Regions from separate parts of the Pectobacterium aroidearum genome, predicted to be linked through region 2. Evidence: predicted binding sites of a transcription regulator. Region 2 holds the regulator's gene; the other holds the start of a gene.
The links. The regulator PurR, encoded in region 2, represses purine synthesis genes. The targets are predictions, from matches to a motif close to CANGCAAACGTTTGCNTG.

Region 1 (4,864 bases), 2.0 Mb from region 2:
TAGCGACACCAGACCGGACGCATCGTTCATCAACGCTTCGCCCTGCAAAATGCCCATCAGTTTTTTCGGAATACGATCTTCACCCACGATGCCAGACAGTGCGACGGCATCCGTTGGCGACAGCACAGCAGCCAGCGCGAAGGCCGCAATCAGCGGCATGCCCGGCACCATCCAGTAGATGAAATAGCCGATGCCCACCACGGTAATCAGTACCAGAACCAGCGCCAAACCAATAATTTCCCTACCGTGTCTCAGAAACTCACGCGTAGGCGTTTTCCAGCCATCGGCAAACAGCAGAGGCGGAATGAAAAGCACCATAAACAGCTCGGGATTGAAATCAACGTGCAAACCGAACTGAGGCCAGGCCAGGATGGCACCCAGCGCGATTTGCATTAAAGGCAGGGGAATTTGAAAAGGTAAAATGCGGGTAACCACCCCGGACAGGGATACAACCAGGGTCAAAACAAGAATCGTAAAAAATATTTCCATGCTTTCCTTAGACGTACTCCTAAATCAAAAAATTCTGCCTGTTAGCGAGCAAACACCCCTTCCATATTTAACGCATTTAGTCCGGTATGAAAATGGATTTTTGGCCGAAATTTAGATTAATAACAAGATTGATTATCACACAAGTGACATCAACCCAAAGCCAATAAAAGGGCACATAAAATCGCGTTTGGCGCGAGAAATAATAGAGAAGGAAAAGAGGAAGGAAAGACGAGGAATAACAGACCTTCTGGGCGGAGCCAGAAGGTCTGTTAGAAGGGATTACAGCGCCCAGCCGCCAGCGTAGAACACCACCAGCGCGACAGCGATAATGACGGTACCAATGTTCAGTTTACGCCATTCGCCAGCGCAGATGCGGCCTAATACCAGCGCGCCAAAGCCCAGCATAATACCGGTCACAATGTTACAGGTCAGTACGATGAATACGGCACATACCAGACCGGACATCGCGTCCACAAAGTCATCAAAATTCAGTTTGGAAACGTTGCCCAACATCAGCAGGCCGACATACATCAGCGCGGGTGCTGTGGCATAGCCAGGTACCAGATACGCTAACGGAGAGACAAACAGCAGCAACAGGAACAGCACACCCACTACGGTTGCCGTTAGGCCAGTTTTGCCCCCCGCCGCCGTACCCGCTGCGGATTCGATGTAGACCGCTGCCGGTGACGTTCCGACCAGACTGGAGAAAATGCTACTCACGGAGTCTGCGGTCAGCGCCTTACCACCGTTGATGATTTGTCCGTCTTTATCCAACAGATTCGCCTGTCCGGCTACGGCACGGATCGTACCGGTAGCATCGAACACCGCTGTCATCACCAGCGCCAGTACGCTCGGCAGAACCATCGGCTGCAATGCACCCATGATATCCAGACTGAAGATCAGCGACGAACCGTCAGCCGCCGTCAGGCTCGGCAACGCAAAGAAGCCAGAGAATTTTACATTCGGGTCAAAAATCAGCCCCAGAATAGAGATCGCGATGATAACCAGCAGAATACCGCCCGGTACGCGACGTTTCTCTAAACCGATGGTCGCCGCCAGTCCCAGCAGGGACATAACGACAGGGAAAGAAGTGAAATTGCCCAGTGCGACCGGCAGGCCATCAATCGGGTTTTTTACCACCAAACCCACACCGTTAGCGGCAATAATCAGCAGAAACAGGCCAATACCAATCCCCGTTCCGTGTGCAACGCCCATCGGCAGGTTACGCAAAATCCAAGAACGGATGCCGGTGACGGAAATGATGGTAAACAGAACGCCCATCAGGAAGATCGCACCCAATGCCACAGGAATGCTGATTTGCTGCCCCAGCACCAGACTGAATGCGGTAAACGCCGTCAGTGAAATCGCACAACCAATCGCCATTGGCAGATTAGCCCACAACCCCATCAACAGCGATCCCAGACCGGCAACCAGACAGGTTGCAACAAATACGGCCGCAGGCGGGAAGCCGGCCTTGCCCAGCATACTCGGTACCACAATCACCGAGTAAACCATCGCCAGAAACGTCGTCAGGCCAGCTAACACTTCCTGACGCACATTACTGCCGCGCTGTGTAATTTTGAAAAAAGCATCAAGCGTGCCCTGCGAGCCTGCCTGACGGGTGGTGTTTGACATGGTGGTATCCCCTGAAATGCCATTATTATTTAAGATCAATTTGACCGGTTCCCGCGGCCTTGCTCCGCGAATGCACCCACATCACTGGCGCATCATGAACCGTATGGCTCCGCACGCAAACGATTAACTCGCTGAATGCAAAACCGGAAAACGTTGTTGTATCAAAACATTACCGTATAAAGACATTGCTGTATCAAAACAGGCGGTACTAAAACGAGCTGGATAAAACGGCGTCTGGCAATGTGAAGCGCACGATTATCCCGCTTCACCCACGCGTATTTCAACTGCTAATCGAGACAATTTACCTATCTCACTTAATCTGTCCGATAAGGACGCCTTCAGCCAGTACACCTAACGTTCAATCGGGCAACTCGCTGAAAACGCGTCAGTATGAAGAAAAAGCAGAAACGGTTTTTAGACGAAAATCAAAACAGCGGTTTACTCCTCACAAACTGATCGTTCATTTTTTTGTGATTCTCATCACAAAAAAGTTGACCACCCGTATCAGTGCGAGTATTCTTAAAAACGTGAACAGCATCACAGAAAAACAATCAACTAACAATGAGGAAATGACCATGAAACTGCTGAACAAAATCATCGCTATGTTTGAAAACATCAACATCAACTTTGGTACTTTCAACCAATAATTATTTAAGAATCGTGGGGATAAAAAAGATGCGCGTTGTCCGCAAAATCAATCAAATATTAAAAGCGTTGGGCAAAACCTATCGCGGTGTTAACCCCCACGCTATCTTCCGTTAATCGTACTCAGTACGTTAACCACCATAAAATGGCTGCCATCCGGCGGCCATTTTTGTTTTACACGATATGTAACGAATTCTGCATCACCAATACAGCGATGGCGCAGAAGCGCCATCAGATATCACACGTGCTGATGCCATCAGGCGTAGAGCGACACTTCCCCAGCCGGGCGCGTTTTAAAACGACGGTGCAGCCAGAGATACTGCTCAGGCGCACGCATGATTTCTTTCTCAATCACCTTATTCATATAACACGCCGCAGCCTGTTCATCATGATAAGGGTAATCCTGTAATTCGGGCTGAATCACCAGCTGGTAGCCAGAGGCATCAGGCTTACGAATCAGCACCGTCGTCATCATCGCCGGTTTTGCCAGACGACTGATCGTGTACGTACCGCTGGTTGTCGCCGCATTTTTCACTGCAAAGAACGGGGCAAACACGCTGCCTTTAGGGCCGTAATCCTGATCGGGCGCGAACCAAACGGCTTCTCCGCGTTTCAGTGCTTGCACCATGCCACGTAGATCTTTACGGTCAATCATCGCCTTGTTCGAACGAGAACGTCCCCAGGTTTGCACCATTTCCATCGCTTTATTATTGTGCGGACGGTACATCGCCATCATCGGCCGACATAGCCCCATCGCCCTGCCGCCCAGTTCCAGCGACATAAAGTGAATACCAATCACCATCACGCCCTGGCCTTTTGCTGTAGCCTGATGTAAATGCTCCAGTCCCGAAACATCAAACCAGTGACGCACGCGACGATCGGACCAGAACCAGGCCATGCCCGTTTCGACCAATGCCATTCCAAGCGACGCAAAGTTGCTGTCGATCATCGCTTCCTTTTCGTCGTCGGAGATCGTAGGGAAGCATAATTCAAGGTTACGTCTGGCAATCGACACACGACGTTTAAGAAAAACGCGGGACAGGCGACCCGCATTGCTCCCGATTTTCATCAGCAGCGGGTAAGGAAGTTGAACTAATAAAAACAGCACGCCAAGGCCGAACCAAGTCGTCCAATAGCGTGGGTGGAGTAATGCCCTGGTAAAAGTTTGCTTAATTTTCATGATACTCGTCTTTAAGTGATTAACAGCGTACCGCATAAAGAGTCGTACTCATCGCGCTACATCTATCATGACACTTATTTATAGGAATCGTTTCAGCTGTGTGGAAAACTAGTTCTGACCGTTATCACGCATGAGGTTAAAAAGCAGGATGAACATGCTGATAACACAGAGGGGATGTTGAGCAACCGATGAACGGTTGACGGCAGAAGAATCATACCCGATTCATTCTTAATAAAGGAGTGGTCGGATAAGAAATATTCGCAATATCGCGTAGTCTAACGTTAACATCTTGGCATATATCAAAAAAGCGATTCGCTCCCTGACGTTCAGACAGCGTCGATGACAAATAATAAGATAATCAAGGATTTGATGGAAAATGACGATTTCTCTCCCTTCCCGCCTCCCTATACTAGCCGCTCTCATCGCGAGTACCCCGGCCCTGGCGTTTGCCACAACATCCACCGATAGTTCTTTCTCTCATAAAGACTGGGAAGTGGTCTGTGATAACACGCTGACGTGCCGAGCAGCCGGCTACTCATCCGAAGAGCAGTACGCGGGGGAAGAGCAAGATGTTCCTGGAATTTCACTGCTTCTCACACGTCATGCAGGGCAAAATACGCCAATAACGGCAGACGTCATGCTCGCTGAGGTATACCAAGCGATTCCTAAAGGCACCACACTCACGCTAACCATTGATGGCGTGGATAAAGGCCTGCTCACCCCGACCAGAGACAATCTCTGGCAGCTAAATGAGAAACAAATTCCCGTCGTATTGCAGGCTCTAAAAGGAAGCGAGAAAGTAGCTTTTCGTCACAATGGTGCCGTTTCCGAACTGTCCGGGGCCGGTGCCTACGCCGTACTGTTAAAAATGGATGAGAAACAAGGTCGCATTGGTACAACAGACGCCATCACCAA
Region 2 (4,864 bases):
TCCTTGAATGACTTAATTTTGCTAGCGGGATGAATAATCTGGATATGAAAAACGTCAAGAATAAAACGAGATCGTTATTGTAACGACTTAATAAAAGTAAACCAGCTTGAAAGAGAATATATTCTTTTTGTTACGTTGCGGTTTCGATAGCGTCTGGCGTACCGTATTCCGGTTTGGTTTTCCGCGGAATATCGGGCACACTGCACAAAGTCATTTCTTTGTTTTTAAGAGGCAAACCGCATGTTTACCGGTATTGTTCAGGGCACCGCGCCGGTGGTGTCGATTGAAGAAAAATCCAACTTTCGCACGCACGTTGTCCAACTTCCCCCCGACCTACTGCCAGGGCTGGTGCCCGGCGCCTCGGTGGCGCACAACGGCTGCTGCCTGACGGTAACCGCCATTGACGGCGATCGTGTCAGTTTTGATCTCATGAAAGAAACGCTGCGATTAACGAATCTGGGCGATATTCATGAAGGCGATGTCGTGAATATTGAGCGCGCCGCAAAATTCGGTGACGAGATTGGTGGACACGTCATGTCGGGCCACATCATGTGTACGGCTGAAGTGGTGAAGATTCAGGTTTCAGAGAATAACCATCAGATTTGGTTCCGCCTGGCAGATGAAGCGCTGATGAAATACGTGCTGCATAAAGGCTTCGTCGGGATTGATGGCATCAGCCTGACGGTAGGGGAAGTCACCCGCGGGCGTTTCTGCGTGCATTTAATTCCTGAAACGCTGAACCGCACGACGCTGGGACAGAAACGTCTGGGGCATCGCATCAACATTGAAATCGATCCGCAGACACAGGCCGTAGTGGATACGGTTGAACGCGTGTTGGCCAGCAAGCAGGCGAGCGACCCCGCCAACGAAGCGTAATTTCTACGTTGCCTGTTTTTGTAAACCGGACGAACAACCTCGTCCGGTTTTCTCTTTCCTCTCAGCGTGAAACGCGTAATCCACCATCTATTCCATTGATACTGAATACGATCTGCCAGAGCTGAAGTTCTCTTGCTCTGAATTCCCCTGCACAAGCGTTCAAATAATAGCTGAACATTCGACGAAAGCGTTCAGTGTAGCGTGTGGCAAGTTGCGGCCAACATTGCTGAAAACGGGCTTGCCATGCCATTAATGTGCGATCGTAATCGGCACCGAAGTTGTGCCAGTCCTCCATCACCATGTAAGGCTCACTCGCCTGCGCAATGTGCTGTATGGAGGGAATGCAGGCGTTGGGGAAAATGTATTTATTCATCCAGGGGTCAATGTGTGGGGTGGTCTTATTGGCTCCGATGGTATGCAGCAGAAACAGTCCATCAGGCTTTAGATTACGCTTTGCCATGCGAAAGTAAGTGCCATAGTTACGCGGGCCGACGTGTTCAAACATGCCAACAGAAACAATCCGATCGAATTGCTGGTTCAGATCGCGGTAGTCTTGTAACGCAACGATGACGTCCAGATCCTGACAGCGCTGTTGTGCCAGTGCCTGCTGTTCTCTGGAAATGGTGATGCCGTAAACGGAAACACCGTAACGCCGCGCCGCGAACTCAGCAAGCCCGCCCCATCCGCAGCCGATATCCAGCAGCGTCATGCCGGATTTAAGCTGGAGTTTTTCACAAATCATGGTGAGTTTATCTTCCTGTGCCTGTTCCAGCGTTTGTGCCTGTTTCCAGTAGGCGCAGGAGTATTGCATGTAAGGATCCAGCATGAGGGTAAAAAGATCGTTCCCCAGGTCGTAGTGCACTTCACCGACCACTTGAGCGCGCCGACGGGATTGTAAATTCGTGACGCGAGAGAGGGCGACTCGCATGGCATCGTGCAGGCGGTGAGGTAAGGTTTTCCCTAGCCCTGCGCGCAGGACACGATGGAAAAACATATCCAGCCGTTCACACTCCCACCACCCATCCATATAGCTTTCACCTAATCCCAATGAACCTTCTCGCAAGACACGTTTAAAAATGCCGGGATTAATCACGCGGATGTCAAAAGGGCGGGTACCGTTGATTATGATATCCGCAGCGGCCAACTTATCCCGCATTATGCGGAACCAAGGCGTGGCATCGTGATCCCATTCTTCTGTATAAGGTGAACCCATCATGTCTCCTTAACTTTATGTAAAAGTATCGTAAAACACCTGGACAGCACTTATCGCAGCCGACGTAATCGGCTGTCACCAGAGGAAATGAAACGCGATAGTAGATTTATAACTGCTTCAGCCAGCATACAAGAAAATGGGCTGAAGCAGAGAGGAAAGCGAACAGGAATAGAAAAATCGTTTGGACGGTATTGCTGCCGTTAGCGGCGATAGTCGAGGTAAGGGCCGTCTGCAACCGAGCGGCGCTCAATCAGCGTCGGGTGCACTTCGATGACGTGCGCATCTTCCCGCTTGCTGGTAATGCGATCCAGCAACATCGCGAAAGCAGACTGCCCCAGACGCTCTTTCGGCTGATGGATGGTCGTCAGTGCCGGCGTAAAGAAACGCGCGTGGCGCACGTTGTCATAACCGATCACCGAAATATCCTGCGGCACGCGCAGACCTAATTCATCTGCCGCACAGATCGCGCCCATCGCCATGATATCGCCACCGCAGAATACGGCCGTTGGCCGCTGTTTCTGCGCGAGAATTTGATGCATCGCTTTATAACCGGACTCCGGCTCGAAATCGCCCTGAACAACCCACTCTTCACGCACGGTGATGTCGGCTTCCTTTAACGCTTTTAAGAAGCCGAGGTAGCGTCCGCTGCCGGTGTTACGTTCTTGAATACCAGGGATAGCACCGATATCCCGATGACCACGTTCGATCAGGTAGCGACCGGCCATATAACCGCCTTCAAAGGCGTTATCGATAATCGTATCGGTAAAATCGCTGTGCATCTGCCCCCAGTCCATCACGACCATCGGAATGCTGCGATAATCTTTCAGCATCGCCAACAGTTCAGGTGGATATTCGGCGCACATGACCAGCAGGCCGTCGACGCGTTTTTGCGCCAGCATGGAGAGATAGGCGCGCTGTTTACCGATGTCGTTATGCGAATTACACAGCACCAGCGTGTAACCCTTGGCGTAGCAGCTGTTTTCGACAGCTTCAATGATTTCGGCGAAGTAGGGCGCTTCGCTGGATGTGGCCAGCAAACCGATAGATTTGGTGTGATTAACTTTGAGGCTGCGGGCGACGGCGCTGGGCGAATAGTGCAATTCTTTGATTGCCGCCCTGACGGCTGCCTTGGTCTCTTCGGCGACGAAACGTGTTTTATTGATCACGTGCGATACGGTTGTGGTGGAAACGCCAGCACGTTTTGCCACATCTTTAATCGTTGCCATCTAAAAATGACTCCTGAACTTACCTGTTACAGACGTAAGTATATTGTTAATCGTTTGCCTACGTTTAATGTTCTTCTTCTAAGCTAAAAAACAGGATTTCAGAAGGAGAATGCCGAATGTTATACCGAAGGGATCTGGGTTGACGTTTTTCGACTGATACGCAGCGCTTTCATAAACAGCGGATTGTGTCCGATTTATCATGAAAGTGAAAGGGGTAATTTATACTATTAGTGATGCATACGTCCGAGATTTTTCACTAGAATTATGAAAGAATCGTAATAACCCTATTATTTGTAGATTTAACTGCCTAAATGGGTTCGGCTGTGAATCGCGGTGTCTTTATTTCAGATAGCGCTTTCAGGTGAAATTTTCAGCTAAAATTTGTTCGCTAATAAAGGAGTGGTTTATGGATACAGATCTGAAGATGTCTTTGCTGACAACCGTTGGCTCGTTGGCTGTCATCATCACGTTTAGTTTTATTGCGGTGCTGAATTAACCGAACGATGCTCTGCACAGGCTAGGTATTCAGACACGTTGATGCTACATAAAACGTGTCTGAATCATTTCCATTCGATGTAGGTTGTCTGTCTCTTAACGAATTGTCTGCGGTGTGACCACGCGACGCGCGCCCACGTAGTGCTCCTGCCAGTAATCTTCACTCAGCTTGCTGATACGAATATCTGAACCTGTACGCGGCGACTGAATAAATTTCCCTTCTCCCAGATAAACTCCGACGTGATCGGCTGCGCCACGATTATTGATGCGGAAGAACACCAAATCGCCGCTTTCCAGTTCGCTCTTTTTAATCGGAGCGGCATCACGCAGATGATACATTTCGTTAGCGGTGCGCGGAATTTGGATTTTAACGACATCTTTGTACGCGTAATAGACCAGCCCGCTGCAGTCGAATCCAGTAAAGGGTGATGAACCGCCCCAGTGATAAGGCTTACCTATCTGGCTCATCAACTTATTCATTGCTGTCGTTTTGGCATGCTGATAACGCTTTTTATGTGCCGCGCTCAGCGCCATTCCTTTTTCCGTGGGTGACGGGTTTTTATCTACCTTTCCCTTGAGCACTGTCTTTTTCAGCCCGGTTTTGACTCTGACCTGCGCGGTCGTCTGCTTCTCTTCTTCAGGCTTCAGCTTTTTGAGGTTTTTTTTCACTAGCGCGGGCGTGCTGCTTTGCGTCCGGGATGGCTTTTTCTCTGTTGATTTGTTCGCGCTACGGGGCTTGGTTTTCGTTCTGGCGGCGGTAGGTTCTGGTTTTTTGCTTTTGATCGGTGTCGGTGATTTAGCATTACCCTTTGTTTGGCGGCTTTTCTTGTTGGTTTCTTCAACGGCGCTTTTCTTCGGCGCAGAATGCGGGGTATGCGGCGCAGCCTGAACGACGTTCAGGGATAGATTACTGAAAAATAATATAAAAAGAGTAATAAATAAGCGCATAATAAAAGTGACCGAACATAATCCTTAACTCGCTCAATCCGCACAGTATTCCTGAAAACGGCGTCATAAAAAAGTGGGCATGACCGCTTTATTCATACAGAATAGT

Region 1: the regulator PurR is predicted to act here: its motif matches at 2,237-2,254, upstream of AB8809_RS19150 (NCS2 family permease).

The regions. Positions count from the first base shown of each region.
Region 1 covers NZ_CP166097.1:4,254,402-4,259,265, forward strand. The annotation lists gene AB8809_RS19145 (Na+/H+ antiporter) at 1-489, opposite strand, end outside; gene AB8809_RS19150 (NCS2 family permease) at 769-2,124, opposite strand; gene AB8809_RS19155 (hypothetical protein) at 2,367-2,771, shown strand; gene lpxP (kdo(2)-lipid IV(A) palmitoleoyltransferase) at 3,026-3,949, opposite strand; gene AB8809_RS19165 (DUF1176 domain-containing protein) at 4,326-4,864, shown strand, end outside.
Region 2 covers NZ_CP166097.1:2,230,347-2,235,210, forward strand. The annotation lists gene AB8809_RS10320 (riboflavin synthase) at 241-876, shown strand; gene cfa (cyclopropane fatty acyl phospholipid synthase) at 938-2,089, opposite strand; gene purR (HTH-type transcriptional repressor PurR) at 2,290-3,315, opposite strand; gene AB8809_RS10335 (YnhF family membrane protein) at 3,722-3,811, shown strand; gene AB8809_RS10340 (NlpC/P60 family protein) at 3,907-4,758, opposite strand.